One region of the Rhizobium sp. AB2/73 genome, then DNA from elsewhere that is predicted to be linked to it. Evidence: predicted binding sites of a transcription regulator. Region 1 holds the regulator's gene; each other region holds the start of a gene.

Region 1 (7,553 bases):
CACGGAATGGGTCGCATCGAAGATGACGGGCGCGCCCATCGCCGCCATGATCGGCAGCGAGCGCATATCCGAGACCAGCGTGTTGTAGCCGAAGGAGGCACCGCGCTCGCAGAGAAGAATATTCCGATTGCCGCTATCGTTCAGCTTGGCAAGCACGTTCTTCATGTCCCATGGCGCCAGGAACTGGCCCTTCTTGACATTGACCACGCGGCCGGTCTTGGCGGCGGCAACCAGAAGATCGGTCTGGCGCGACAGGAAAGCCGGGATCTGCAGGATATCGACCGTCTTGGAAACGATGGCGCACTGCTCTTCCGTGTGGATGTCGGTCAGGACCGGAAAGCCATATTCCTTCTTCAGGTCTTCAAAGACTTCCAGCGCCTTTTCCAGGCCGATGCCACGCTTGCCCGACAGCGATGTGCGGTTCGCCTTGTCGAAGGAGGACTTGTAGACAAGGCCGATGCCGAGCTTGCCGCAGAGTTCCTTCAGGACGCCCGCAACCATGAACGCATGATCGCGGCTTTCCATCTGACAGGGGCCGGCGATAAGCGACAGTTTTGCAGTATTGGAAAAAAGGACCTTGGAGGCACCCTCGCCGACGGTGACTTCGGAATTTGTGCTCATTTTGTCTCCTCAAAGGCGAACAACGCGCCCTCACCGGGCGCCAACCTCGCCAATAGACGATTGTTCTTACGCGTATAGGTGACGCCGTTAGCAGTGAAATGCGACGATGTCACGGAAAGATCGCGCGTCTTGAAAAGGATTGCACGTGCCCTGAGTCCCGGATCGTCAGCAGAAACAGGCAGGTCATAGAAGGCCTCCATGCCTTCCGGCGTCAAAATCTCGAGATCGGCGTTAGCTGCCTTGACGGTCAAACCGAAGGAATGCTCCGTTATTTGTGGGTTGCCGACAACGTCTTCAAAGAAGCGGCGATAGGCTGATGGCTGCGGCGCGGAAAGCGCCACGCGCGCGATGCCGGTCACCCCGTTTTCATGGCGCTCCAGCACGCTTCTGTCAGCCGGAAGGGGATTGATGCGTTGACAGCAGAAGGCGAGAAAATCCGGCGCACGCAGATCAGCGGCAAAGGCAAGACGAAAGCCGGCTGTGGTTTCGGTGCCGTCCGGCATCTTCATGGGACGGGAGAAATCCAGCATCTGTCCCGCAGAAATCGCCGCCTCTTTGAAGCGCTTGTCATCCGCCACCGCATCATCCGTACCGAATACCACGGTCGAAAAGCCATTTTCGCCGACCCGGAAGCGATAAGCCTGGTCACGAGCAACGAAAACGTTGCCATCCAAGATGCTCTTCTCGCACTGCTCCGTCGATGCCACGCCCAGAGGCTCTAAATAGGTTTTATCGGCAAGAAAGACGCAGGCATTCTGTGTGCCAAAGGGATGGCGCGCATCCGGAGCCACCGTAAAACCGAGCTTGCCGAGGCGCTCGCGCGCCAAAGCGATGTCGACGGTTGGCAGCACGAGGTGATCCAGCGGATGCGGAGACGAAATCATGGCTTCTCCCGTTTGCTTGTGGCAGCAGATTTGCGCCCATCCCCCGCGCAATTCAAGATGGAAGCATGGAACACCCGGAGCACACGACATGGATCGAAGGCAATCTCGCAAACGTGATTGCCGATTCTCTCCCATGGCCGGCTCATGCAGCCGCGCGGCCTGTTCATCCAAATGCTCGGCGCACGGGCTGAACAACAAAGTCCTGGAAGCGAGTAGAACGGCATTTCTCTTATTTTTCTGCAGGTTAACGGAGATATAGCGCGCCGATGTTCCGAGCCGATCCATTCGCAAATGGCAATTATTTAACTGACCTCACAAGGCTTTACCGAAATTTAAGCACTTGCGGAACACATATGGAACATATAGTGTCCGTTCTGGATTTGTTTCGCAGCTTTTCTTGATTCTGGGGTTCCAAGACGATGTTGACGCGCAAGCAGCAGGAACTGCTTCTCTTCATTCATGAACGCATGAAGGAATCCGGTGTTCCGCCATCCTTCGACGAGATGAAGGATGCATTGGATCTGGCATCGAAATCCGGCATCCATCGCCTGATCACGGCGCTGGAGGAGCGGGGCTTCATCCGTCGGCTGCCGAACCGGGCCAGAGCGCTCGAAGTCATCAAGCTTCCCGACGCCTATAATTCGAGCCTGCAGCAGCGCCGCGGCTTTTCACCGAGCGTTATCGAGGGCAGCCTCGGCAAGCCGCAGCCCGTTGCCCCGCCCGCTCCGTCGAAGGTGGCAAATGACGATCACAATAGCTCGGCATCGGTGCCGGTGATGGGCCGCATCGCTGCCGGCGTTCCGATCTCAGCCATCCAGAACAATACGCACGATATTACCGTTCCCGCCGACATGCTCGGATCCGGCGAACATTATGCGCTTGAAGTTCGAGGGGATTCGATGATCGATGCCGGAATTTTCGACGGCGACACGGTCATCATCCGCAATTCGACGACGGCTAATCCCGGCGATATCGTCGTTGCACTCGTCGACGACGAAGAAGCGACGCTGAAGCGCTTCCGCCGCAAGGGTGCCTCCATCGCGCTGGAAGCCGCAAACCCGGCCTATGAAACCCGCATCTTCGGACCGGACCGCGTCAAAGTTCAAGGCAAGCTCGTTGGCCTTATTCGTCGCTATCACTGACCGGTGAATTGTCGACGGCGGGTGACGCTGGCGCAATTGGCGCGTCGAATTTGCCGGTGCGCCAATCATAGGTTCGATGCCTGGTCCACGGACGCTGCGGATCCTCGAATGCGGCTGAGATAATGGGCTTGTCTGCGGTAAGCGCCATTTCGATGGAGCCGGTTTTGCGCAATGTCGCACCGGTTATGAGCATCGCTCCGGAACGGCAATGGTCGAGCCGTAGCCGGATTGGCGTCACGATAATGTTCCCCGTGTCGCAAGCCGCGGGCAGGTAGGCCGCGTTTTCGATAGTGACCAATATCGCGCCGTTTTCAAGCATGGCCGCGCACCATGCTCCTTTCTGGCAGGCGAAACTGCCCTGCATGGTACGGTCCAAGGCCTCCTCCATTGCGACGCGGACCGCCTTCTGTTCTTCACTGTTCAATCGCTTATAACGATCTGCCTTACCGATTTGTGGAAGTCGGCTGTCAGCCGGGAGCATAGTCGGAGGCTGATGGTCCGCCGCGACCAGTGCCTTTTGCCATTGTTCGAAAATGAAGGCCTGCGGTCTCTCGCGATTGGTCGCGAGTATATCGTCCTGGCGCAACGCGACCAGGACGCCATCTTCGGAGATCATCAGGTCGGGTTTCGGTACGCCAGGTCCGAATGCCGCCAAGCCCATGGACAAGAGCGATAATAGCAGGCCCAGATGGCGAAGCCGGGTCCGCAATATGCTCATGATCAGGAAGCCGATAATGAATGTCGGCATCAGCCAGGCCGGCTGGCGACCGAAGGTAATATCGCCTCCCCAACCGGCTACGGTTCTTGCGATCATGATAACGAGTTCCAGTCCCTCTCCGGTGACTTTCCAGAAAGGCCCGTCGAGACCGAGCGGCATGAGCAGCATCGCCGCCATGCCGAATGGCATGACGATGAAGGAGACGATGGGCATAGCGGCGAGATTGGCAGCAAGCCCATATGTCGCCAATCGGTGAAAATGCTCGATCGAGAAGATAGCGGTCGATGCGCCACCGATGAACGAAGTCGACGTCACGCCTGCGAAGAAACGCGTGACGAACAATAGCGGACTTAGTACACGGAGGCGCGGCAGGATGTTTTCACGATGCCGCCGCCGTTTCCAGAGCGAATAGCCCGACACCAGCGCCAGCGTTGCGGCATAAGACATCTGGAAGCTCGGGCCGAGCACTTGCGACGGCGACAGTACAAGAATGACAATGGCAGAAAGTGCGACGTTGCGCAGACTGATCGATGGCCGATCGAAAAGCACGGCCACAAGCATGATCGCCATCATGATGAAGGCACGCTCGGCAGACACGCCGAAGCCGGAGATGAGATAATAGGCCGTAACAGTGAGAAGCGCGCCGAGGGCTGCGAACTTCTTGGTCGGCCAAGCCTGCGCGACACCGGGAAACAGGCTGAACAGATATCGCAGACCGACATAGAAGATGCCGGCCGATAGCGCCATGTTGAGGCCGGAAATTGCAATGATGTGGGTCAGGCCGGCAATTCGCAGGGCTTCGGTCGTATCCTTCGAGATCGCACGTCGCTCATCGGTGACAAGCGCCGCTGCAAAGGCGCCGGTATCTCCCGGCAAGGTTTGCCTGATCCTGTCGCCTATGCTGTTGCGCAGGCCGGCGAGCCAGATATCGGCCATATCCATCAGAGAACCGGCGGCATTATCACCGGCCGGAGACAATAATTTCGGCATTCCGTAGGCAAAGCCGTTCGCACCGATACCATTGAAATAGGAACTGAAGGCGAAATCATTGAGGCCAAGCAAGGCCGGTCCGGCCGGCGGCGTCAACCGCGCCCTACCCTGGATGCGATCACCGAGATCGAACGGCTCCGCCTGCTTGCGCACGAAGATCGTAACCCGCTGCGGCGCGCGGCGAATGGAAGGTTTTTCCGTTGCCTCGACACGAATGACATAGCGCCAGCGTCCATTGTCATAGGATTCCCGTCGTTCGATCTGACCGGTCACGGTCGTGGTCACGACCGAATCGAGCATGACGGTAGAAACCCGCCAGCTCTCGCATTGCGCCAGCGCCATGCCCAGGCAAAGGAGCATGCCTGCAAAAAGCAGATGGCGAAACAGCCTGCCTGCCTCCCGCATGAGCGCAAAGCCACAGGTAAAGACCAACAGGCCTGCAAGAACAGCCTGTGGAGGCGGATCGCTGCCAGCCTTGAACCAGAAAATTGCACCAAGGCCCATATAGATCGGCGCGAGCAGGATCGCGCGACCATGAGCCGCCTCCTCTTCAATCAATCTGAAGGTGCCAAGCCGAATGCGGCTTGATATCCGCAACAGCCGGGATGTCAGCCGCGTCTGGTCCTGCGTCCGTTCCCCTCGCGGCACTTCGGCGGGGAAGGTATTCGTGGCAACAACAGGGCGAGGCTGCGAGAGCGCAGCGACGTCCCCACCCTCTTTCCGCTGCTCGGATGCCTCCAAATTAGGCACTCGCCGCCGTCCCCACGCAAAACTACAGCTTTCGCGCGATTTTTGCCGTCAGCAGGCGGTGAATTCAACCAAAATCGACGCAAGCAGGCTCAATTGGGCCGGTTTCGCCGCCTAACATAATTAAAGGCGCTTCTGCAGTGCCCAAAAGTTGATACTGCATTGCACAATTCAGCGTTAGGATAACTTGGCATTAGGCTCTGGATCATATAGCTAGTCGGTAGTCGCTTAACCTTTTGGCGCTTTTTATGGCGTCAATCCCGCCAAATCTTGGAGGATCAGCATGACGGAACAAAGCGCGAAACTAACTTGGGGTGAAAAGACGGTGGACCTGCCGGTCAAGACCGGAACCATCGGCCCGAGTGTCATTGATATTGGTGCCCTTTATAAGAACACCTCCACTTTCACTTACGATCCTGGTTTCACCTCCACCGCGTCGTGCGAGTCGAGCATTACCTATATCGATGGCGACGAAGGCGTTCTGCTGCACCGCGGCTATCCGATCGATCAGCTGGCCGAACACGGCGATTTCCTCGAAGTTTGCTACCTCCTTCTCTACGGTGAACTGCCAACGGCAGCGCAGAAGAAGGACTTCGATTATCGCGTGACCCACCATACGATGGTGCACGAGCAGATGTCGCGCTTCTTCACCGGCTTCCGCCGCGACGCACATCCGATGGCCGTCATGTGCGGCTGTGTCGGCGCGCTCTCCGCCTTCTATCACGACTCCACCGACATCACCGATCCGCACCAGCGCATGGTCGCAAGCCTGCGCATGATCGCCAAGATGCCGACGCTTGCCGCCATGGCGTACAAGTACCATATCGGCCAGCCCTTCGTTTATCCGAAGAACGACCTCGACTACGCGTCGAACTTCCTGCGTATGTGCTTTGCCGTTCCGTGCGAAGAATATGTGGTCAATCCGGTACTTGCCCGTGCCATGGACCGCATCTTCATCCTGCATGCCGATCACGAGCAGAATGCTTCCACGTCGACGGTTCGTCTGGCAGGCTCTTCCGGCGCCAATCCGTTTGCCTGTATCGCTGCAGGCATTGCCTGCCTCTGGGGACCGGCTCACGGCGGCGCCAACGAAGCTGCGCTGAACATGCTGAACGAAATCGGCACGGTCGACCGCATTCCGGAATTCATCGCCCGCGCCAAGGACAAGAACGATCCCTTCCGCCTGATGGGCTTCGGCCACCGCGTCTACAAGAACTACGATCCGCGCGCCAAGATCATGCAGAAGACGGCGCACGAGGTTCTCGGCGAACTCGGTATCAAGGACGACCCGCTGCTCGACATCGCGATCGAGCTGGAGCGCATCGCTCTCACCGATGAATATTTCATCGAGAAGAAGCTGTACCCGAACGTCGACTTCTATTCCGGCATCACGCTGAAGGCTCTCGGCTTCCCCACGACCATGTTTACCGTTCTTTTTGCTCTTGCCCGCACCGTCGGCTGGATCGCCCAGTGGAACGAAATGATCGAGGATCCGCATCAGCGCATCGGCCGTCCGCGCCAGCTCTACACCGGCGCTCCGCTGCGCGAATATGTACCTGTTTCCAAGCGTTAAGCTTCGGTATTGAAACAAAAAAACCGGTCAGAGATGACCGGTTTTTTTATGGGCTAGAACGTCCAGAACAATCTGCGCAGCCTTGTCGCCGGGCGGCTCCTCTGTCTGCATCCGTTCCCAGACCAGATCGTAGCCAGCAAGCATCGCCGCACGCTCCGGCGTGTCGCTCGACAGGCGCTCCATATAACGTGCCAGCATGCCCGGCCGCAGAACATCGTTGATGAGCTCAGGCAGAACGGCATAGTCTGCGATGAGGTTCGGCAAGGCGGCCGTCCAGATCTTGATGCGCGACAGCACGAATTTCGCCAGCCATTCCGTCTTATAGGTCGAGACTACGGGAACGCCCGCCAGCCCAAGCTCCAGGATTACGGTTCCGGAGGCTGCCATGGCGGCATCCGCCTTGGCAAAGGCACTCCATTTGGCATCCTGGCCGACGAGTATATCCGGCTTGACCTGCCAATTAGCCGTCAAAGAGCGAACCACCGCCTCCTGCCGCGGCACGGTCGGCAGCAGAAAATGAACATTATCATTTCTCCGGCTAAGTTCTTCGGTAGCCCGTTCAAAAACCGGAAGGAGATGCCGGATCTCCGATGCACGCGATCCGGGCAAAAGCAGGATCGTCTTTGCCACATGAGCGCCGGCCAGACCGCGCAAGGCGCGCTGACGTCGCGTCTCCACAAGATTGGCATCGACCGTCAGGCGGTGGCCGACATAAGTGGTTGCCGGACCGCCCAGGCGCTTCATGGCAGCAGGTTCGAACGGCAAGACGGCCAGCACATGGTCGACATAGGCAAGCATCTGCTGTGCGCGATATTCTTTCCACGCCCAGACACTGGGGCAGACGTAATCGATAACAGGCAGATCGGGCAACGCCTTGC
Region 2 (7,553 bases), 380 kb from region 1:
GCATGACGAAGCCGCCTTCAATGCCATTCCCGAAGGCGATCGCCTGTCGGCGCGCGGCATCGAGGTCGGCCACATCTTCTATTTCGGCACGAAATATTCCGAGCCTATGGGTGCGAAGGTCCAGGGTCCCGACGGCAAGGAACATGCTGTCCACATGGGATCTTACGGTATCGGCCCGACACGCCTTGTTCCCGCCATCATCGAAGCATCGCATGACGAGAACGGAATCATCTGGCCGGCTTCGGTCGCGCCTTTTGACGTCGTGGTGATCAACATGAAGGCTGGCGACCAGGCCTGTGATGACGCTTGCGAAACTGTCTACGCCGCGCTGTCGAAGGCCGGCAAGGACGTGCTGTACGACGATCGCGACGATCGCGCCGGAACAAAGTTCGCGACCGCCGATCTGATCGGCGTGCCCCTGCAGATCATCGTCGGACCGCGTTCGATCGCGAACGGCGAAGTGGAAGTGAAGGACCGCAAGACCGGCGCTCGCGAAACGATGACGGTCGAGGCAGCGATCAATCGGCTGGCAGGCTGATTGACGATACAAAGGATGAAAGGCGAATGGCGGTGAGCGCGGCAGTGGAACAGCAGGAAAATTCGTTCAAGGCCGGCCCATCGTCTCGCCCGTTTTCCGGTTTCGAACGGCTTGTGGCCTGGCGCTATCTGCGCTCCCGACGTAAGGAAGCCTCGATTTCGGTCATCGCCGGCTTCTCTCTGGTCGGCATCATGCTCGGCGTCGCGGCGCTGATCATCGTCATGGCCGTGATGAACGGTTTCCGTGCCGAACTCTTCAAACAGATACTTGGCTTCAACGGTCATGTCGTCGTTCAGCCGATTGATTCGCCGCTAAATGACTATGCCGATCTGGCCAAGAAGTTTTCTGCCGTTCCGGGTGTCACCATGGCCCTGCCGCTCGTCGAGGGCGAAACGCTCGCCTCCGGCCGCGGCGGCTCCGGCACTGGCGCGCTGGTGCGCGGCATCCGCCCGGAAGATCTGACCAAGCTCAAATCAGTCTCCGATCACATCGTGTCCGGCGACATGGTTGGTTTCGCCTCCGGACAGGGCGTTCTGGTCGGCAGCCGATTGGCCCGGCAATTGGGCCTGACGGTCGGCGATCAGATCACCCTTACGGCACCGGATGGCGATGTGACGCCTTTTGGTGTTAACCCGCGCGTCAAAGCCTATACGATCTCCGGCATCTTCGAGGTCGGCATGTCGGAGTATGATTCCTCCGTCGTCTTCATGCCGCTCGAAGAAGCGCAGGTCTTCTTCAATGCCCAAGGCATCGTCGAGAAGATAGAGCTCTTCATCACCAATCCCGATGACGTCGATCAGCTGCGGCCGAAGATCGAAGAGGCGGCCGGGCGGCAGATCTTCCTGACGGACTGGCGGCAAGTCAACGCTACCTTCTTCTCGGCCCTGCAGGTCGAGCGCAACACGATGTTCATGATCCTGACGCTGATCGTTCTGGTCGCCGCGCTGAATATCATCTCCGGCTTGATCATGCTGGTGAAGGACAAGGGCAGCGACATCGCCATCCTGCGCACCATGGGGGCGACATCGGGCGCGATCATGCGCATCTTCTTCATGACGGGCGCGGCGATTGGCGTCGTCGGAACGTTTGCGGGCGTCGTACTCGGGGTCCTGGTCTGCCTCAACATCGAATCCATCCGCCAGTTCTTCTCCTGGATTTCCGGCACCGTGATCTTCAATCCGGAGGTCTATTTCCTCAGCAAATTGCCGGCTGAGATGAACCTCGGCGAGACCATCTCCGTCATCGTGATGGCGCTCACTCTGTCCTTCCTTGCCACCATCTTTCCGGCTTGGCGCGCATCGCGGCTCGATCCGGTGCAAGCGCTGCGCTACGAATAAGGATATTCCATTTGATGAAACGCAACGTCGTTCTCCAGCTCTCTGGCGTGGAGCGTCACTACGGGCAGGGCGAGACGCGGCTGTCGATCCTGAAAGGCGCCGATTTCACTTTGCATAGCGGCGAGATCGTCGCGCTTGTTGCGCCGTCAGGGACCGGCAAGTCGACGCTGCTGCATGTGGCCGGGCTGCTTGAGCATCCGGATGGCGGCGAAGTGCTGGTCAATGGTCAGGCCTGCGAAGGCTTGTCCGACGATGGGCGGACGGCCGTGCGCCGCAGCGAAATCGGCTTCGTCTATCAGTTCCATCACCTGCTGCCCGAATTCTCAGCTCTCGAGAATATCATGATGCCGCAGCTTATTTCCGGGCTCTCGCGTAAAGATGCGAGCGAGCGTGCTTCTCAGCTTCTCGACTACATGCGCATCGGCCATCGCGCCGATCATCGCCCTGCCGAGCTCTCCGGCGGCGAGCAGCAGCGCGTCGCGATCGCTCGTGCCGTCGCCAATGCGCCGCTGGTGCTGCTGGCCGACGAGCCCACCGGCAACCTCGACCCGGCAACGGCGCATTACGTCTTCGATGCACTCGAGGCTCTGGTGCGTCAGTCGGGTCTTGCGGCGTTGATTGCCACCCACAATCACGAGCTCGCAGCCCGCATGGATCGCCGTGTCACGCTGAGTGAAGGCAAAGTGGTCGAGGTTTGATCGTTTCCGTCAGGGAACGATCAGGCCACCGCGATAATCCAGCTCATAGGCCTTGTGCTCATTCACCATGATGGCTTCGTGCCCGATAAAGTGGTCGCACGATCCGGTGCTGCGGTCGATATAGCGGCCATAGACATGTTCGAATTCGAAGCCGCCTAGAAAACGTTTTTCATGCTGATAGAGGCGCAGAAGTGCCGCCTTAATAACCATGCCGGCTCGCGTTCCGTCGATCAGATCGGGCTCGACGATATGGCCGAAATAATTCATGGCCCATACAGGCTGGTCATCATGCCAGACGAGTTCCTGTCCCGCGAAATCCGTGCCGCCGAAATAGCTGTCGAGATAGCGCCAGCGGCCGCTCGCATAACCGATGTCATGCGAGCCGTTTCGGCAGGACGGCAGCCTCTCGCCGTCGCCAACATAGGTCTCGGCTTTGGCGGCGACAATAAAATCGTTCAGCTCGGCAAGATCCGGCATGACCCTCTCCAATTTTGGTGAGCTGCCAAGATGCCATTCAGCGTGGCTTTTGTAAAGAACAAAAAGAGAACATGCGCTGCTATTTGCCGTTTCCACAGGCTTTCTGACCGATATCATCTTGCCAGTCCCGGATGCTCACCGTCTTGGCATCGGCCTTCAGCATCTTGCCGTCCTTCGTCACCTTGCCGGTCAGAACGTTGTAATCGCAGCTATAGCTGTTGTTGGGTTCAAGGTTGTCACGAAAATCGTAGCTATAGCCGGCAACCAAAAATGCGTTGTTGCGGTAAGCGAGCGTCAGCGTCTGGTGCCAGCGGTCGCGCCCGATAGCATCGTTCTGCGAGGTGATCGCGATTGAACCGTTCGGCAGTCCGGCGATCGAGGGTTCCTGGCCGTAGATGCCACCGGGCTCTGCGCGACCCCATACCTTATCAGGAGCGGCGGCGGCCAGCTTCAGTAGCTCATGTTCCTTGTCGCGGAGATAGATATAGATTCCGATCTCATAATCGGCCTGGCCGTTCGGCGGCATCGTCACCAGCAATGCAAGGTCCGGCTTGCCGTCCTTGTTCCAATCGCCGATCGCCGCGTCGATGATGCGGTCTGAAGCGATGGTCTCTTCGGCGCGAGCCGCAGTTGCAGTCAAAAGAAGAATGAGAGCGCAGCCAAGGGACTTCATCGTAATCTCCCGGGTTTGCCTCTGCATAGCGCGAGGCCGCCTCGGCGTCCATTACAGGCTGAAAAGTCGTCTGATGAAATTTCTTGATGCATCTATTGACTCTCGAACAAAAATGGAACAAAAAAGAAACATAACGAGTAAGGAGCGCCTAAATGACCGACATTATTCGAGACGTTGCAGCATTCACTTCCATCGTCATGTTCGTTGCCAGCTTTTCCCTTATCATGATGGCGATGTAAATTTTGTCCCCCATTTGCACATGCTGTTCCCATATTTGATGGGAGCAACTTCTGGACTTTACGGTCCGCAATGCCGAAAATGCTGCTGATTCATTCAGGCGTGCGGAAGGGTATGAAATGGCGGATGCAGGTGGCAGCGGCGCGGCAGCGCCGGTCGGCGAAATGCCGGAATTCGTGCACCTCAGGGTTCATTCCGCCTATTCTCTGCTAGAGGGCGCATTGCCGCTCAAGAAGATATTGGCCAAGGCTGCCGGGGACAGTCAGCCGGCCATTGCCATCACCGATACCAACAATCTGTTCGTTGCCCTGGAGTTCTCGCAGAAAGCGATGGACGAGGGGCTGCAGCCAATCATCGGCTGTCAGGTATCGATCGATATGGAAGACGGCGGCGAGGGCGAGAGGCGCGGGCCGCAGCAGGCTTTGGCGAAGCTGCCATCCATCGTGCTGCTTGCCGCCACCGAGCAGGGCTACGAGCGCCTCGTCGATCTCGTCAGCCGCGCCTATCTCGGCGGCGAGGGCAACCATGCCGTTCACATTGCAGCCTCATGGCTGGACGAGATCGGCACGGAAGGGTTGATCGCGCTCACCGGTTCGCTGACCGGCCCGGTTGACATGGCGTTGAAGGAAGGCCATGCGCCGCAGGCGCTTTCCCGTCTGCTGGCCCTGAAACGCCTGTTCGGCGACAGGTTATATGTCGAATTGCAGCGTCATGGCACCTATGATCGTCGCCACGAGCAGAAAATGATCGCGATGGCTTACGAGCATGAGATTCCGCTCGTCGCCACCAACGAAGCTTTTTTCCCGACGCGGGACGATTATGATGCGCATGACGCTTTGATGGCGGTGGCCCACAATGCCATTGTCTCGGACGATACGCGGTTCCGCCTGACGCCGGATCATTATCTCAAGAGCCGTGCCGACATGGCGAAACTCTTCGCCAATCTGCCCGAAGCGCTGGAGAATACGGTCGAGATCGCCCGCCGCTGCTCCTTCATCCTGAAGACCCGCAAGCCGATCCTGCCGCGCTTCACCGGCGCCACGGATGATGCGGAGGAGGCGGAACGCGCCGAGGCCGCCGAGCTGCGCGCTCAGGCGATCGAGGGTCTCGACCTGCGTCTCGCCTCGCTCGGCATGGCGCCGGGCTATGCGGAAAAGGATTATCGCGAGCGGCTGGAATTCGAACTCAGCGTTATCGAGCGCATGAAGTTTCCCGGCTACTTCTTGATCGTCGCGGACTTCATCAAGTGGGCCAAGCGTCACGATATCCCTGTCGGCCCGGGCCGCGGTTCCGGTGCGGGTTCGTTGGTTGCCTATGCTCTGACCATCACCGACGTCGATCCGCTGCGCTTTTCGCTGCTGTTCGAGCGCTTCCTCAACCCGGAACGCGTCTCGATGCCGGACTTCGATATCGATTTCTGCCAGGACCGGCGCGAAGAGGTGATCCGTTACGTGCAGGCCAAATACGGCCGCGAGCAGGTGGCGCAGATCATCACCTTCGGTTCGCTGCAAGCGCGCGCAGCCTTGCGCGACGTCGGTCGCGTGCTCGAAATGCCCTATGGCCAGGTCGACAAGATCTGCAAGCTGGTACCGAACAATCCCGCCAATCCGACCCCGCTCAGCAAGGCGATCGAGGAGGAGCCGCGCCTGCAGGAGGAGGCGGACAAGGAGCCGGTCGTCGCTCGTCTGCTCGACATCGCCCAGAAGATCGAAGGCCTCTATCGTCACGCCTCGACCCATGCCGCCGGTATCGTCATCGGCGACCGTCCGCTGTCGAAGCTCGTGCCGATGTATCGCGACCCGCGCTCCGACATGCCGGTCACCCAGTTCAACATGAAATGGGTGGAGCAGGCCGGTCTGGTGAAGTTCGACTTCCTCGGCTTGAAGACGCTGACTGTCCTCAAGACGGCCGTCGATTTCGTTGCCAAGCGCGGCATCTCTATCGATCTTGCCAGCATACCGCTCGACGACAAACCGAGCTATGAGATGCTCTCGCGCGGCGAGACGGTCGGCGTGTTCCAGGTGGAAAGTGCGGGCATGCGCAAGGCGCTGATCGGCATGCGTCCCGACTGCATCGAGGATATCATCGCGCTCGTAGCGCTCTATCGTCCCGGCCCGATGGAGAACATCCCGGTCTATAATGCCCGCAAGCACGGCGAGGAAGAGATCGAATCGATCCACCCGAAGATCGACTATCTTCTTAAGGAAACCCAGGGCGTTATCGTCTATCAGGAACAGGTGATGCAGGTCGCCCAGGTGCTTTCCGGCTATTCGCTCGGCGAAGCGGATCTTCTGCGCCGCGCCATGGGTAAGAAGATCAAGGCGGAGATGGACCAGCAGCGCGAGCGCTTTGTCGACGGAGCCATCAAGAACGGCGTTTCGAAGGGTCAGGCCGACGTCATCTTCGATCTGCTCGCGAAATTCGCCAATTACGGCTTCAACAAGTCGCATGCCGCCGCCTACGCCATCGTCTCCTACCAGACCGCCTATATGAAGGCGCATTATCCGGTGGAGTTCCTGGCAGCGTCGATGACGCTCGATATGTCCAACACCGAAAAGGTCAACGACTTCCGTCAGGATGCCAAGCGGCTGGGCATCGAGGTCATCGCGCCCTCCGTGCAGACCTCGTTCCGCCATTTCGAGACGGGTGATAACCGCATCTATTATGCTCTGGCGGCCATCAAGGGCGTCGGTGAATCCGCCGTCGACCATATCGTCGAGGTGCGCGGCGACAAACCCTTTGCTGGCATCGAAGATTTCTGCCTGCGCATCGATCCCAAGCAGATCAACCGCCGCGTTCTGGAAAGCCTGATCTGCGCCGGCGCTTTCGATTGCTTCGAAATCGACCGCGCCCAGCTGATCGCCGGCCTCGACCGCATCATGGGCTATGCCCAGGTGGCGCAGGAAAACAAGCGCAGCGGCCAGCACGACATGTTCGGAAGTGCCGCCTCCGGTCCGGAAAAGATCGTGTTTCCGCCCTATACGCCATGGCTCGCCTCGGAGCGTTTGCTGCGCGAATTCCAGGTGCTCGGTTTCTATCTGACGGCACATCCGCTCGATACTTATAAGAGCGTGCTCGACAAGATGCGGGTGCAGCCGTTTGCCGAGTTCTCCGCCGCCGTAAAGCAGGGCGCCAGCAACGGCCGTCTCGCCGGCACGGTGATCTCCAAGCAGGAGCGCAAGACACGCACCGGCAACAAGATGGGCATCTTCGTCTTCTCTGATGCCTCGGGCCAGTTCGAAGCAGTGCTTTTCTCGGAGACGCTCAACCAGTATCGTGACGTGCTCGAAGTCGGCAAATCCTTCGTCATTACCGCCCAGGCGGATGAGCGCCCGGAAGGCATCAGCCTGCGCCTGCAGACGGCGCAGTCGTTGGAGGAGAAGTCGTTGCAGATGCAGAAGGCACTGCGCGTCTATGTCCGCGATTCCGGCCCGCTGAAAGCCGTTGCCGCGCATCTGAACGCGAAGGGCGATGGCCTGGTTTCCTTCATCGTCATCAAGGAGGAAGGAATGCGCGAGGTCGAGGTGGCACTGCCGGAGAAATATCGCATCACGCCCGAAATCGCTGCTGCCTTGCGCACGGCACCCGGCGTG
Region 3 (7,553 bases), 1.5 Mb from region 1:
CTGAATCCTGGGGCACGATGCGTGCACTCGCCCTGCGTTACGGCGAGACGCTGGAGGTCAATCGCGAGCTTGGTGCGTTGGGTGCTGCCAATCTCGCCAGCGCCGTCGTTCAGGGCATGCCGGTCGGCGCCGGTTTTTCCGCCGGCTTTGCCAGTGAGGCGGCTGGCGCGAAGACGCGGGCGACGACCGTTTTCGCTGCAATCGGCCTGGCGATCCTGATTGCCTGTGCGGGACAGCTGGTGGCGCTTCTACCGGAACCGGTGCTCGCCGCCGTCGTGATCGCGGCTCTGACGCATGCGCTCGACCCCAGCCCCATTCTGCGCCTGCGCCGCCTGCATCGCGATTTCTACGTGGCAGTGGGCGCCGCTGTCGGTGTGCTCGCCTTCGGCGTTCTCAATGGCATGCTGCTGGCGATCGCGCTCTCGCTTGCCGCCATGATGCATCGTCTGGCCTCGCCGCATGTCGCCCGTTTGGGGCGGCTCAACAACGGCCATGACTTCGTCGATGTCAGCAGGCATGACGATGCGTCCGAGATACCGGGCATTGCCATCTGGCGCCCCGGCGAAACCCTGTTTTTCGGCAATGCCGATACGATCTTCGGCGAGATATTGTCCGGCAGCCGCAACGAAGCCCGGTTGCAGGCAGCTATTCTCAGCCTGGAAGAAAGCTCCGATATCGACAGTACGGCGATGGACGCCTTGATGGAGTTCGACAGCGCGATGCAGCGAGCCGGCCTCCGGGTCCAGTTCGCCCGCGTGCATGACCGCGTTCGCGATCTCATGACGGTCGCGGGCGTTGCCGACGTCGACAAGCGCTGCAGCTTCAGCGTCGATGATGCCGTGGCGGCTGTGATGGCGACAGTTGAACCTGTTCCGAAACCGTAAGTGCTAGGTTTAGAACTCCGATTTAGAACAACGGCCAATGCCAGACATGGCCATGTTCGCCGTCGCCTTGAAAGCTGTTGACCAGCGTGAACGTTTTGACCGTCCAGGCGATCGGCACTTCCAAAATCACGTCGGGAAGAATGTGGTTGCAGTAAAACAGTGTCATGTGGGGTTGGAACGATCCAGATGTGCCGCTTTCGAAGCCCATGCTTTGCATTGCGGCATCCAATTCCCGACGGAGTGTCGCTAGCCCCTCGTTTCCGTCCCTGCACCAGAGTACATATTGACGGTTGTTGCCGTTGCCGAATGTGCCTGCCCGATCGAATGTCAGGGGAAACGATTTTAAGCAGATGGTTGACCCGGCCTCCAACGCAGCGAAGGTGGCTTCTTCCTGTGAGCGGGAGACAATGTCGATGGGATAGATGGTGGCATGGTAAAGATCATGCTTTCTCGCTGTGCGCATCAACCCGTTTCGCCGACTTTGGTCGACGGTCATTTCTGCAGCCAATTTAGCGATTTCCGGGTCTGGCAACGCGGCAAAGTAGAGTGCTTGCCGGCGCTTTGGCGAGCCTTTACCCTTGCGATTAATTGGCAGTTTGCCGAGATCAAATGACAACTGATCGGCGTGGTGCATGGCTTCATTCAAAGCTGGATTGGCTCTGCCTCCTTTTGTCTTCCGATCTCTAGAGCATATGTCTCGACGGTTATAATTTCAAGAACAAAACAAGAACATGGCAGATAATAAGTCAGAATACTGACATCCGTCATTTCAAAATGCGATCGAATAAAGAGATGGCCTGATCTGTTCATTCCATGTTCGGGCCTGCGTGCCCTATCTCACCCAAGGGATCACGATCATGTTCATCAGATCAGTCTTTGCGGCCGTTGTTTTAGCTCTCATCGGCTTTGGTATCGTTTCCTGTTCGACATCGGGCGAACGCAATTCCGGTGGCGGCATGACGCTGAACACGCCTCCGACCGGCGGCGGATATTGATCCTGTTCTGTCAATCGCCCTGAATCCGTTCCGCGGCCGTCAAAACGGTGGCAATTCTCGTTCCCCGCAAGAATCGGGTTGAATTCGGCGCTCCCGAGGGCGATTTTCATGACAAGTGGAAACACGGGAGCTTTCGTCATGAACGAGACAAGGCAAAATTATCTGATCTTCGAAACCGCCGGCGGCTTCTGCGGCATCGCCTGGAACGAGGCCGGCGTGCTGCGTTTTCAATTGCCGACGAAGGATGCGGGCGCGACCGAACGCCTCCTTCTGCGGCGTTTGCCGAACGCGCAGCCCGGCACGCCGAGCACGGAGATTGCGAGAGTGGTCGCCAAGGTGAAGCGCTATTTTGCCGGTGAGGAGATCGATTTTTCCGATGTCACGCTCGATCTCGGCGAGCAGGATGCCTTCTTCAGACAGATCTACGATGCCGCCCGCCAGGTCGCCTGGGGCCATACGACGACCTACGGCACATTGGCCAAGCAGCTTGGCGCAGGGCCGGAAGCTGCGCGTGATGTCGGGCAGGCCATGGCGAAGAATCCGGTAGCGCTTATCATTCCCTGCCATCGCGTTCTGGCGGCTGGCGGCAAGCTCGGCGGCTTTTCCGCGCCGGGGGGCTCCAATTCGAAGGCTCGCATGCTGGAACTGGAAGGCGTTCAGCTGGCGCCGCCGAAGCCGGTGCAGCAGTCGCTGGCGTTTTGAGCCAGTCGAGCCGGGTGCGCGGCTAAAGCTGCCCGCCCCCTATTCCTTCGGCTCCTGACGGGCGCGGGAAAACAGCAGCGTCTCCTTGTCGTTCAGGTGGACCGGCTTCGGATCGCCATAGCCGGCTTTTTCGGCAACACGGATCGAGGCCGCATTGTCGGGCGAGATCAGGCAGACGGTGCGATCAAATCGCGGCTGCTGGTCGAGCCAGGCGACGGCGGCCGCCAGGGCTTCCGTCGCAAAGCCTTTGCCATGCGCCCACGCGGCCAGTGCCCAGCCGGCCTCCGGAACACCCCTGATTGGCGGTTCCATCACCCTGTGAAAGTCGGCAAAGCCGAGATCGCCGACATAGCGGCCGGAGGATTTCTCGCGGATTGCCCAATAGCCATGCCCGAGCAGCGGCCATAGACCATGATAGGACAGCATCCGCATCCATGACTCCCTGGAAGTGGAGACCACATTGCCGAAAATATGCCTCACGACCAGAGGATCGCTCCACATGCCCGCAAGCGGCTCGAAGTCATCGACCGTATGTCCCGTCAGGATAAGCCGTTCGGTTTCCAGTCGCGGCGGAGAAAGCGTTACTTCCATAAAGGCAGACCTTTGATTTAGCTTTGGGCATTCTGCTGCAGGCGCTCCGCAAGCGCATCCAGATCGGGCAGAAACCAGACCTCGCGACCCCTGTTGGATTCATGGACGAAATCGCGCAGGGCATTACTGTCCGAGATCCATCCGGAGATGTCGCCGAGAATGACGAGCTGCGAACGATAGTTGACGAATTTCTGGATGATTGCGCCGGCAATGCGGGTTGAGAGCCGGAAAAACTCGTGGCTCAGCCGTGATGTCGGAACGACCACCAGCTGTGCTTCAGCGTCCCATGCAGCGCTGACCCAGTCATTCACGTCCCTTTCGCTGGCGAGGAGCGGACCGTTGTCATCGCCGATAACGACTTTTCGGCCGGAGAATTCTTTGACTGTGTACATGCTGGTTCGACTTTGCCTGCTATTGAAATAGGAATTTTCGCCATCATTCCCTGTGACTGGTGAGGATAGCTATCATGTGGCGCATGGTGTTCCTAGGCCCACCATATGCAACCCGTGGGGTTCGTCGGGGGTGGAAGCGCGTTGCCGGAGGCGCGAGCACCGCGACCGGGACGCCGCCTTCGATCTTTGATCGTCAAAATGTGTATTTTGCACCTTTACAAGCTGGATTGACTTCAATTAAGTGTATTATGCACATATATGGAGTAAACGCCATGCCATCCAGAATCCTTGTCATCATCGGCAGTGTCAGGCCGAACCGAATATGCCCTGCCGTCGCCGAATGGGTGACTTCGGTCGGACGCGAGCTCCTGTCGGCCGAATTCGAGATCGTCGATCTGCGTGATTGGCCCCTGCCGATGGACGCCGAACCCGGCATCCCGGCCATGGGGGATTATCGCACCGATCTCACCAAGGCCTGGAGCGAAAAGATCAGAAGCGGCGATGCCTTCGTTTTCGTTAGCCCTCAATATAATTGGGGCTATCCGGCCGTATTGAAGAACGCACTCGATCATCTCTATCGGGAATGGACAGGCAAGCCGGCGATGATTGTCACCTATGGCGGCCATGGCGGCAATAAATGTGCCGCCCAGCTCCATCAGGTGCTGACCGGATTGAAGATGAAGCCCACCGAAACCATGCCCGGCTTTAGCCTGTCGCGCAGCCGCATCGAAGCGAATGTGGGCGAGGTGGACCCGGCGACGGAATTTGCCGGGGGGCGACCGATGCTTGAACAGGCTTTTGGCGAGTTGGGCGGCCTCTGGGCATGCGATCCTTGCATCATCGATCTTCCCGATCGATGATGCATGATTAGAGCCACGACAAAGCTACAATCGGTCATCATCGAAGGCGAGCTGATTTCGTTTATCGATATGAATTGATGCTCCACTCCGCCAACCTTCCCGTTGCAGGCCGAAGACGACTATGTCGATGGCGTGGAAAATCGCTCGCCTGTTATATCGCATTGCGGAAAGCCGGCGTCCCCACGGAAATGCATCTTTTGCAGAAGGCAGCCACGCCTTCGGTCTTCATCCCACAAAGCTTCCCATCAGTCGCTGGCCGGCGCTGGCGGAACGGTGGTTGCACACGATCGGCGTGCTCGATCCGCAAAAGGATGACCGATCGCGGCGACAGTCCGGCTTGATCGCCGACCGGGAAGCGTCAGCTATTGAAGGAGATTCCGTTCGCGTTCAACCGCCAGCTTTACCGCGCGATAATGCTCCGTCAGTTTCGCCAGATCGAAAGCCCGGTTGAGACCGCTCGGATTGGGCAAGACCCAGATCGAGGCGCCGGCAAATGCCTCCGGCTGCCTGCCCCATTCGATATCGGCCCGCAGGCTGATGGCCGCGTAGGCCGCCTTGCCGAGAAATGCCAGATTTGCCGGCGCATGCCTCCTGATTTTCTCTTCGAGCACGGGAGCGGCGGCAATGTAATCGCTCTTCTTCAACTCGCTGGTGCTTTTCGTTGGGCGGGAGACCGCCGATGTCAGGCCCACGCCATATTGCAGCATCTCGCGCTCTTCCTCCGCCCGCAGCAGGCGGGGCGTAAAGCCGGCAAGGTGCAATACCCGCCAGAAGCGGTTGCTGCGGTTGGAGAAGTTATGCCCGTCACGATGTGCGGTGAGCGCAGGATTCAATCCGCAGAAGACCACGGAAAGCTGCGGTGCCATGATTTCGGAGAGGCCAGCGGCCGGTGCCGTGTTCTCTATCCCATTACTCAGCTCTTCGTCCTGCATGTTAAATCTCCGTGCGCGAGAGGAGACGAAGGCGGCGCGGAAAGCCGCGCCCCGTCATCCCAGTCGATAGATCATGCGGCGTATCGCGGACTTCGTTGATGAAGCAGCCCATGAAGCCTTATAACCAAGCAATTGCGTTGGAAACAGAGCTGCCAGTCACGGCGATGGGGATAGGTCCTAACGCTTTGTTTTAATGTGTTTTGGAACTAAAGGTCGTGCGAGACCGTTTATCTCTGACTTTGACACGACGCTGACGTCGTGCCCGGCCGGCTGGTAAACGGCGCTTTTGAGGAGTGTCTTAATATGAGGATTTCATCTGGATTTCGTTCGGTCGCGGTTGCCGCTATCGCTGCCGCGGGGATCGGTTTTGCCGGCGTCGCGCATGCCGATAGCGGCACGATCCGCTTTTCTGTCTATAAGGCGGCTTTCTTCGTCGGCGGCTCCGGAGGCGAGGGCACACTGACCTTCCATGGGCGCAAATATCCCATTTCGATCGGCGGCATCTCGGGCGGCCTCGCCTTTGGCGCCTCCAAGACCTATTTCCAGGGCACAGTGCGCAACATTCGCCGCGCCCGGGATGTAGGCGGTGTCTACGGTGCTGCCGGCGGCGGCGGCGCGATCGGCAAGGGTGCTCAGATGATCGTCATGACCAATGACAAGGGCGCCCAGCTCGAACTGACAGGCAGGCAGGTCGGCCTGCAGGTCAACGCCGATCTCAGCGGCCTGAGCATCACGGTGAAGTAAGGTCACTGGTCCAAGCCTATGGTGCAGAAGAGCCCGACCGGCTGAATAGCGTTCGGGCTTTTCAGGAGAAGGTATGGTTTCCTCCTTCTTTCCATGCCCTTGGAAGCGCGCGATGAACAGCTTTCTCCACCGGCGCGAGATGTCGTATAGCCGCTATCCTTGACGAGGTGTCAAGCCAGCCCGCTGGCACCAGTATTGCGCTGGTCATTGAAACGGGCCTCGATGACGTTGTCGGCCCAGCACGGGAAGAACGATTGCTGCTCCCGGTATTGCGTAAAAACAAAAGGCTTTAGACGAGCACGGCACCGCCATCCACGATTACGGATTGGCCGGTGACATAGGCATTGCGCAGGAACGACAGGTACGCTTCAGCGATATCCGACGGCTCGCCGATACGTCTCACGGGCAACTTGCCCGCCGTCGAGCGGAAGATTTGCTCTCGCGCATCGGACGGGACTCCGGACCACAGATCGGTGGCGACCATTCCAGGTATCACGACATTGACACGCAAGGGCGCGAACTCAAGCGCAAGCGCGCGGGTCAATGATTCGATCGCGCCGCAAATGCTTGCCGCGAAGGCAAAACCTGCCGGCGGCCGCCGGGCCGAGGTTCCGCTCGTCAACACGATGGACCCGCCATCGCGCATGTGTGGCCGCGCCGCCTTCACGGCAGCGACCGCACCCCAATAGCGCAATTCAAAAAAGCTGCGTGCAGTCGCCAGATCGATTTCGGCAATGGGCTTGCCGAACGGCAAAGGCTCGCCGGCAGTGAAGACCAGGTGGTCGAACGCGCCGAGTGTCGTGAAGAATGCCGAGAGGGACTCCATCGACCTTACATCGACGACCTCACCTGTGGCGGTTCCTTCCGGTAAACGCGCGATGGCGCCCGCGACATTCTCTTGTCGGCTGGAGGCGATGATAACCTGAGCCCCTTCATGGACGGCTCCTTGAGCCACCGCAAAGCCGATACCACGAGATCCGCCAAGGATCGCGATCCGCTTGTTATGCAACATGACTTTTCCTTTCGCAGATGCGGATGGATTGCCCGCCAGGTGCGGCCCGCCTCTTGAAGGAAACACTACTTCGATCTAATCATTCGATCGATAATGTATCTCCCATATTAATTTATCAATCGGCCAAAAATTTGGACCCCTTTCTCGACCTCATCCACCTGCTTCGCCCGCGCGCCACGCTCTGGGGCGGAATCGAGGGCTATGGCCGATGGGCGGTGTCGTTCCGCAAACGGGACGACCTGTTGTTCTGCTGGCTGGAGCGTGGCGCGTGCCAGCTGATCCGAGCCGACAAGGAACCGCTCCTGCTGCAGGAAGGCGACTTCGTCCTCATCAGAACCGACAAGAGCTTTGTCCTTGCCTCGGACGCGCAAGCTGTTGCTCAGGACAGCGAAGCGATGGTCGCAACCACAGGTAAAACGCTTCTGAGGATGGGTGCAGGCT
Region 4 (7,553 bases), 620 kb from region 1:
AGGCGGCATGGATACGCTCGGTTCGGTCGGCCCAAGGCATCTCGTGCAGTGGCTCCAAATCCGCGAGAGCCGCAATGAAATCCGCCGGGCTGGCACAGATCGCCAGGTCCGGACGATAGACGCGGCCAAGTTCCGAGGGATCGGCATGGACGTGGACGAGTTGCTGGCGCGGGTAGGGGATATCGACCAGCGTGTAGCTGGAGGACGGCATTTCGGAGAGGCGGCCGCCGAGAAGGATCAGCAGGTCCGCTTCCTTGATTTCCCTTGCCAGCGCTGGATTGATGCCGATGCCGACATCGCCGGCATAGTTGGGATGCAGGTGGTCGAACAGCATCTGCCGGCGGAAGGAGCAGCCGACCGGCAGTTTGAAACGCTCCGCGAACTGCCTCACGCCGGCAACCGCTTCCTCGTTCCAGCGCGTGCCGCCGAGGATGACCATCGGCCGCTGCGCAGCCGCAAGGCGCTGGTTAAGTTCTGCAAGCTGGCGGCGGCCCGGATGAGCGGCAACAGGGACGTAGGGCAGCGCTTGTGGCGCCTCGACCTCATCGCGCAGCATGTCCTCGGGCAGGGTCAGCACCACGGGACCGGGGCGACCCGATGTTGCCACAGCGAAGGCGCGGGTGACGAATTCCGGGATACGGGCGGCATCGTCGATCTCGCCGACCCATTTGGCAAATTCGGTAAAGGCGCGCCGGAATTCCACTTCCTGAAAGGCTTCGCGTTCGCGGGCATCGCGCTGGACCTGCCCGATGAAAAGGATCATCGGGATCGAATCCTGCCGCGCAATATGAAGGCCGGCGGAGGCGTTTGTGGCGCCGGGGCCTCGGGTGACCATGCAAATGCCTGGTTCGCCGGTCAATCGACCCCATGCATCCGCCATCATGGCCGCGCCGCCTTCCTGGCGGCAAACGAGCACCTTGATATTGCTGTCATGCAGGGCATCGAGCACGGCAAGAAAGCTCTCCCCCGGCACGCAGGACATGCGCTGCACGCCATTGGCCTTCAAAGCCTCGACGATAAGTTGCCCGCCCATTCGCTTCATGTGCCTGCCTTCCCCTCCAGTTCGGTCAATTCAGCCAGAACTTCCTCCTGATGTTCGCCGAGACGCGGGCTCGGCCGCGTATAGGTCAACGGCGTTTCCGACAGCACGATCGGTGTCCGCACGCTCGGAATGACGGTGCCGGCGCTATCCTCGAGATCGATCCTCAGGCCTCTCGCCACAATCTGCGGATCGGCAAACATGTCCTCGATCGTGTTGATGGCGCCGGCCGGAACGGCGTTGGCCTCGCAGGCTTTCAGCAGCTCCGCCTTGTTCCACTTCAGTGTCTCCGACGAGATGAAAGCCCGAACCTCGTTGCGGTTGGCGACGCGGGCCTTGTTGGTCGCATAGCGCTCGTCATCGGCCTTGCCTTCCATGCCGAGAATGGCGCAAAGGCGGCGGAACTGCCCGTCATTGCCGACAGCAAGGATGAGATAGCCGTCGACCGTGGGCACGACTTCGTAGGGCGAGATATTGGGATGGGCGTTGCCGAGCCGCGCGGGCGGCTTGCCGGAGATCAGATAGTTCATGTTCTGGTTGGCGAGCACGGCCGATTGCACATCGAGCAGCGCCATGTCGATGAGTTGTCCTTCGCCAGTCTTCAGAGCGTGGATCAGGGCGGCCTCGATTGCCGAGACGGCATAGATGCCCGTGAAGATATCGGCAATGGCAACGCCCGCTTTCATCGGCTGTCCGTCCGGTTCGCCTGTAATCGACATGAAGCCGGACATGCCCTGGACGATATAGTCATAGCCGGCGAGACTGGCATAGGGTCCGGTCTGGCCGAAGCCGGTAATCGAGCAATAGACGATGCGGGGATTGATCTTCTTCAGGCTTTCATAATCCAGCCCATACTTCACCAAGCCGCCGAGCTTGAAATTCTCGATCACCACGTCGGCCGTCTTCACCAGCCGGCGTACCAGCTCTTGGCCTTCCTCGGTCTTGAGATCGGCGATTACCGAGCGCTTGCCGCGATTGGCGGAGTGATAATAGGCAGCGGAGAGATTTTCGCCGTCCTTGCCCTCGACGAAGGGCGGCCCCCATTGGCGCGTGTCGTCGCCGCCGTCGGGATTTTCCACCTTGATGACATCGGCGCCGAGGTCGGCCAGCATCTGCCCGGCCCAGGGGCCGGCAAGCACGCGGGCAAGCTCAATGACACGAATACCGGAAAGCGGAGGTTTCTTGGTTTTCTGGTCTGTCATGTCGATCCGCTCTCTCGCTTAGGGCGTGAATGCAGTTTCAGATGTATCGGATACGAGCTTGGAAGCAAAGCGCCGCTCCCGCCAGAGAATGTAAAGCCCAGAGCCAATGATGATGAGAATGCCGAGCCATTTGATCGCATCCGGGAAATTGTCGAAGACGAGCCAGCCGAAGATCGTTGCTGAAACGATCTCGAAATATTGCAGCGGTGCGAGCGTCGAGGCTTGTACTGCGCGATAGGCATAGACCGTTAGGATGCCGGAGGCCGCCGCAGTCGCGCCGACGCCGAGCAAATAGAGCATTGCCTTCAGATCCGGAATAACCGGATAAAGGATTACAGATCCCGTCGCCTTGCCGATGCCAAGCAGGATCAGACTGAAGCCTATACCCCATAGGCCGGTTTGGAACTGCAGCGGCCACGCATCTTCGCTATGGGAGACGACGCGCGTGATCATCACATAAATCGCAACGCAGAGCGCCGTGACGACGGGCAACAGGGCGACGAAACCGACTTCCTGGAAGCTCGGCTGGATGATCAGCATGGCACCAAGAAAGCCGACTGCGCAGGCCGTATAACGACGCCAGCCAATGGTTTCCTTGAGGAATATGCTGCTGAGGATGGTGAGCATCATCGGCTCGACGAAAAAGATGGCAATGGCATCGGCCACTTCCATGACCTGCAACGCGCTCACGAACGAGACCATGGACAGCGTCAAAAGGGCGGCGCGGATCGCGTGCGCGCCGCTATGGCGCCACGACCATACGCCCCACTGTCCGCGTAAGGCCATCATGGGCAAGGCAAAGAGCGACTGAAAGATGAAGCGCGCAGCGGTGACTTCCGCCGGCGGAATGGTGGTTGCCGCGAGTTTGGAGAAGATATCCATGACCGGCGAGAGGACGACGGATAGAAACATCATCGACAAGCCGAAGGTCAGCTCCGATTGCGGCAATCGGACCGAGGAGCCGCTGGAGGTGTTCATTGCAGAATTTCCTTGAGAATCAGGTCTTTGCTACCGCCGTTCTGCACCAGTCGGCAAATCGGGAGATGGCGTCCTCGGCACCGATTTCGTTGAGCGTCTCGTGCCGCATGTCGGGATAGATCTCGGTGGTGATACGAGAGAAGCCGGCTTTTTTCAAATGCTTTGCCAACCAGGAAATCGCTTTCGCACTGTCGGTAGCCGGATCCTTGCCGCCGCCGACGAGATGAATCGGCATGTCGCGGCGGAGACGATCGAGATGCGCCTTGTGTGGTGCGCGGAAGGTAAGTTCGAACAGGTCGAGCCAGAGCGAGACCGAGGCATCGAAGCCGCAAAGCGGATCAGCGATATATTTGTCCACCTGCCCAGGAATACGCGAGAGCCAGTCGAAATCCGTGCGACGGTTGCTGATCGATTTACTCCAGGTGCCGAAGGTCAGTTTCGGCAGCGGCCCGCTCGGGACGTCCGATCCCTTGAACATGCGCTCCGTCTTCAGGATGAGCTGGGCGGCTCGCCCCGCGACACCCGGATTGAAATTCGAGTTCCAGACCGCGACGCCATCGAACTTGTCCGGATGCGTCACGACTGTGTTCAGGCTGATCAACCCGCCCATGGAATGGCCGAAGAGGATGATCGGCAGGCCGGGATGGACGCCTGCGGCGAGCTCGCGCATAGCGAGCACATCGGCGATGACCTGCTCGACACCATTTCTCCGGGCAAAGCGCCCGATCGGCGCGTCAGGAGCGGTCGTCTCGCCATGGCCGCGATGATCGTGGGCATAGACATGGAAGCCTTGGCCTGCCATCGCATCGGCAAAGGCCTCGTATCGGCGGGAATGCTCGGCAAGACCGTGCGATATCAGCAGGATGCCGCGAGCATCGGTTGCCGCCGGCAAATGATGGTAGGCAAGGGTTGCGCCCGTCGGACTTTTCAGGCGCTTCGTCTCGGCGAACATATATTCGTTCCTCCCCAGTTGGACGAAAGGTTATCATCCGCCCGAATGCAATGGATAGGTGGTAAAGCTCACAGAAAATAAATCTTTCCGAGCGCTGCGATTCAGGATTGCGCCCGCTCGCTCAAACTGCTTATTTGTTCCTATAATGTTCTAGCTGGAGGCAAGAATGAAGCCGTGGCTTCGGGTATTTGCAGTTGTATTTATTTCTGTCGGGACGGCGGCGAGCGCCATGGCGCAGGAACATAGCCGCGGGCGGACGCGCTTTATCCTGGCGGCGAGCTGGGAGCCGGCATTTTGTCAGACGAACCAGAAGAAGGCGGAATGCCGGAATCAATCGTCGAACAACCATGACGCGACGAATTTCTCCCTGCATGGTCTCTGGCCGATGCGGCAAGAATATTGCGATGTTTCAGAGGATCTGAAACAGGCGGATCGTGGCCGCGACTGGAAGGACCTGCCGGCGGTACAACTTTCCCAAGACGTGAAGGTGAAGCTCGATAAGGTAATGCCGGGCACCCAATCCGGCTTGGAACGGCATGAATGGATCAAGCACGGCACCTGCACGAAGCTCAGCGCCGACCAATATTTCTCCATCGCTGCTGGACTGATCGCCGAACTCAATACATCTGCTGTGCGCGATCTCTTCGCCCAGAATATCGGCAAGGAGCTGGATGCCGAGAGCATCAAGGCAGCCTTCGACCAGAGCTTCGGCGAGGGCGCGAATGCGCGTATCAAGATGAGCTGCCGCCGTGTCGGCGACGTCAGGATGATTTCGGAGTTGACCATCGGTCTCTCGGAAGATGCGATCGATCCCCAACCAGGCAATGAGCCGCGGCTCGCCAAACTGATCCAAGGTGCCGGCAGCACGGCTTTCGGCTGCGACCGGGGTGTGGTGGACGCGGCCGGCTTCTGAGAAAATACGGCTTTTCTGACGCGGATAATGCCCTCGGACGAGGTTTCGCCGTTGCCCGAGGGCGGGGTTTCCCCTACATAGCGGCACAACTCGCAACGCTATTCGTCCGTGGAGCAACCCAAGCTATGGCACGTCAGTTTATTTATCATATGGCCGGTCTGAATAAGTCCTATGGCGCCAAGAAAATTCTCGAGAATATCCATCTCTCCTTCTACCCCGATGCCAAGATCGGTATTCTCGGTCCGAACGGCGCAGGTAAGTCGACGGTGCTACGCATCATGGCCGGCCTCGACAAGGAATATACCGGCGAAGCCTGGCTGGCCGAAGGCGCCACCATCGGCTACCTGCCGCAGGAGCCGCAGCTCGATCCCAACAAGACGGTTTTCGAAAACGTCATGGAAGGCGTTGCCAAGAAAACCGAAATCCTCAATCGCTACAACGAATTGATGATGAACTATTCCGACGAGACGGCGGAAGAGGGCGCCAAGCTCCAGGACATCATCGACAGCCAGAACCTCTGGGATCTGGAAAGCCAGGTGGAAATGGCTATGGATGCATTGCGCTGCCCGCCGCGCGATGCCGAAGTCACCAGCCTTTCCGGCGGTGAGCGCCGCCGTATCGCGCTTTGCCGCCTGCTTCTCTCGCAGCCGGACCTGCTGCTGCTCGACGAACCGACCAACCATCTCGACGCCGAGACCATTGCCTGGCTGGAAAAGCACCTGCGCGACTATCCGGGCGCCGTGATGATGATCACGCACGACCGCTACTTCCTCGACAATGTTACCGGCTGGATTCTCGAACTCGACCGCGGCCGCGGCATTCCATACGAAGGCAACTATTCCGCCTATCTGCAGGCCAAGGCCAAGCGCATGCTGCAGGAAGCCCGCGAAGAAGCTGGCCGCCAGAAGGCGATCAGCCGCGAACAGGAATGGATCGCCTCCAGCCCCAAGGCCCGTCAGGCCAAGTCCAAGGCGCGTATCAACGCTTACGAACAGCTGGTCGATGCTGCTGAAAATCAGCGTCCTGGTGATGCGCAGATCATCATTCCGGTCAGCGAGCGTCTCGGCCAGGTGGTCATCGAGATGGAGGGCATCACCAAGGGTTTCGAAGGTCGTACCCTGATCAACGATCTATCGATCAAGCTGCCGCCCGGCGGCATCGTCGGCATTATCGGGCCGAACGGCGCCGGCAAGACGACCCTGTTTAAGATGATCACCGGTCAGGAAAAGCCGGATTCCGGCTCGATCCGCATCGGCGAGACGGTGCATCTCAGCTATGTCGACCAGAGCCGCGACGCGCTTGATGGCAATAAGACGGTATGGGAGGAAATCTCCGGCGGCGCCGAAATCATCAAGCTCGGCAAGTTCGACATGAACTCGCGCGCCTATTGCGGCGCCTTTAACTTCAAGGGCGGCGATCAGCAGCAGAAGGTCGGCAGTCTCTCTGGCGGTCAGCGCAACCGCGTGCACCTGGCCAAGATGCTGAAGTCCGGCGGCAACGTGCTTCTGCTCGACGAACCGACCAACGACCTCGATACGGAAACGCTGGGGGCGCTGGAAAGCGCGCTCGAAAACTTCGCCGGCTGCGCGATCATCATCAGTCACGATCGCATGTTCCTCGACCGCCTGGCCACACATATCCTGGCCTTTGAAGGCGACGGCCATGTCGAATGGTTCGAAGGCAATTTCGAAGATTACGAACAGGACAAGGTCCGCCGCCTCGGCCCCGATGCTCTCAATCCGGGCAGCCAAGCGCATAAGCGCCTGACACGGTAAGTTTGCTGTCTTTCCGTCATGGAGAAACCCCGGCACGTCCGGGGTTTTTCTTTGCCTCGGGCAGGACGCATATATTCCTCAGCCGACAAAAACTAACAGGTTTCCGACATTCAGCCGGGCTCTTCGGCGATTAGCCCTTGCGGAACTCATTCAAATCACATAAAGATATCTTTATATCTTGATTGGGTGGGAAATGACGGATCTGGTTAAACTCGGCTTGGATGACGTAGTAGACGTGCTGAAGGCGGTCGGTGAGCCGACCCGGCTGCGTCTCCTGGCGCTACTGGCGGCCGGCGATCTCACAGTGACCGATCTTACCGAAATTCTCGGTCAGTCGCAGCCTCGTATTTCCCGACATCTCAAGCTGCTCGGCGAAGCCGGGCTGATCGATCGTTACCAGGAGGGCGCCTGGGCCTATTTCCGCCTGAAGCAGGAGGGCAAGGCCGTCACGTTGGCGCGCAGCCTGCTGCGCCATACCGCCGAAAAGGATACGGTACTGTTGCGTGACGGAGAACGTCTCGCCTCCGTAAAGCGTATTCGCGCCGAGCGCGCGCAGGCCTATTTCAGCCGGAATGCCGCCGAGTGGGATGAGCTGCGTCGTCTCCATGTCGCGGATGAGGATGTCGACAAGGCGCTGATCGATCTCATCGGTCCGCAGCCGATCGACTCCTTTCTCGATCTCGGCACGGGTACG

The links. The regulator LexA, encoded in region 1, represses DNA repair genes until DNA is damaged. The targets are predictions, from matches to a motif close to TGTTCNNNNTGTGTTCNG.
Region 2: dnaE (DNA polymerase III subunit alpha) is a predicted target of LexA. The motif match lies at 3,826-3,843, and genes of this name have one in related genera.
Region 3: I8E17_RS18865 (2'-5' RNA ligase family protein) is a predicted target of LexA. The motif match lies at 1,599-1,616, and genes of this name have one in related genera.
Region 4: I8E17_RS09995 (ribonuclease) is a predicted target of LexA. The motif match lies at 4,307-4,324, and genes of this name have one in related genera.

What each region holds. Positions count from the first base shown of each region.
Region 1 is NZ_CP067071.1:1,385,655-1,393,207, reverse strand. Features, by position in the region: gene kdsA (3-deoxy-8-phosphooctulonate synthase) at 1-621, opposite strand, end outside; gene I8E17_RS07025 (VOC family protein) at 618-1,505, opposite strand; gene lexA (transcriptional repressor LexA) at 1,925-2,647, shown strand; gene I8E17_RS07015 (ComEC/Rec2 family competence protein) at 2,628-5,096, opposite strand; gene gltA (citrate synthase) at 5,386-6,675, shown strand; gene lpxB (lipid-A-disaccharide synthase) at 6,703-7,553, opposite strand, start outside.
Region 2 is NZ_CP067071.1:1,005,021-1,012,573, forward strand. Features, by position in the region: gene proS (proline--tRNA ligase) at 1-538, shown strand, start outside; gene I8E17_RS05035 (lipoprotein-releasing ABC transporter permease subunit) at 565-1,875, shown strand; gene I8E17_RS05040 (ABC transporter ATP-binding protein) at 1,890-2,573, shown strand; gene I8E17_RS05045 (DUF5680 domain-containing protein) at 2,583-3,050, opposite strand; gene I8E17_RS05050 (hypothetical protein) at 3,130-3,723, opposite strand; gene dnaE (DNA polymerase III subunit alpha) at 4,080-7,553, shown strand, end outside.
Region 3 is NZ_CP067071.1:3,847,251-3,854,803, forward strand. Features, by position in the region: gene I8E17_RS18860 (SulP family inorganic anion transporter) at 1-884, shown strand, start outside; gene I8E17_RS18865 (2'-5' RNA ligase family protein) at 907-1,518, opposite strand; gene I8E17_RS18870 (hypothetical protein) at 1,742-1,879, shown strand; gene I8E17_RS18875 (methylated-DNA--[protein]-cysteine S-methyltransferase) at 2,018-2,581, shown strand; gene I8E17_RS18880 (GNAT family N-acetyltransferase) at 2,621-3,172, opposite strand; gene I8E17_RS18885 (DUF4180 domain-containing protein) at 3,190-3,564, opposite strand; gene I8E17_RS18890 (NAD(P)H-dependent oxidoreductase) at 3,837-4,424, shown strand; gene mug (G/U mismatch-specific DNA glycosylase) at 4,787-5,356, opposite strand; gene I8E17_RS18900 (hypothetical protein) at 5,660-6,100, shown strand; gene I8E17_RS18905 (SDR family oxidoreductase) at 6,390-7,112, opposite strand; gene I8E17_RS18910 (AraC family transcriptional regulator) at 7,166-7,553, shown strand, end outside.
Region 4 is NZ_CP067071.1:2,009,242-2,016,794, reverse strand. Features, by position in the region: gene I8E17_RS10015 (thiamine pyrophosphate-binding protein) at 1-1,042, opposite strand, end outside; gene I8E17_RS10010 (CaiB/BaiF CoA-transferase family protein) at 1,039-2,241, opposite strand; gene I8E17_RS10005 (DMT family transporter) at 2,260-3,219, opposite strand; gene I8E17_RS10000 (alpha/beta hydrolase) at 3,239-4,171, opposite strand; gene I8E17_RS09995 (ribonuclease) at 4,338-5,084, shown strand; gene ettA (energy-dependent translational throttle protein EttA) at 5,210-6,859, shown strand; gene I8E17_RS09985 (metalloregulator ArsR/SmtB family transcription factor) at 7,053-7,553, shown strand, end outside.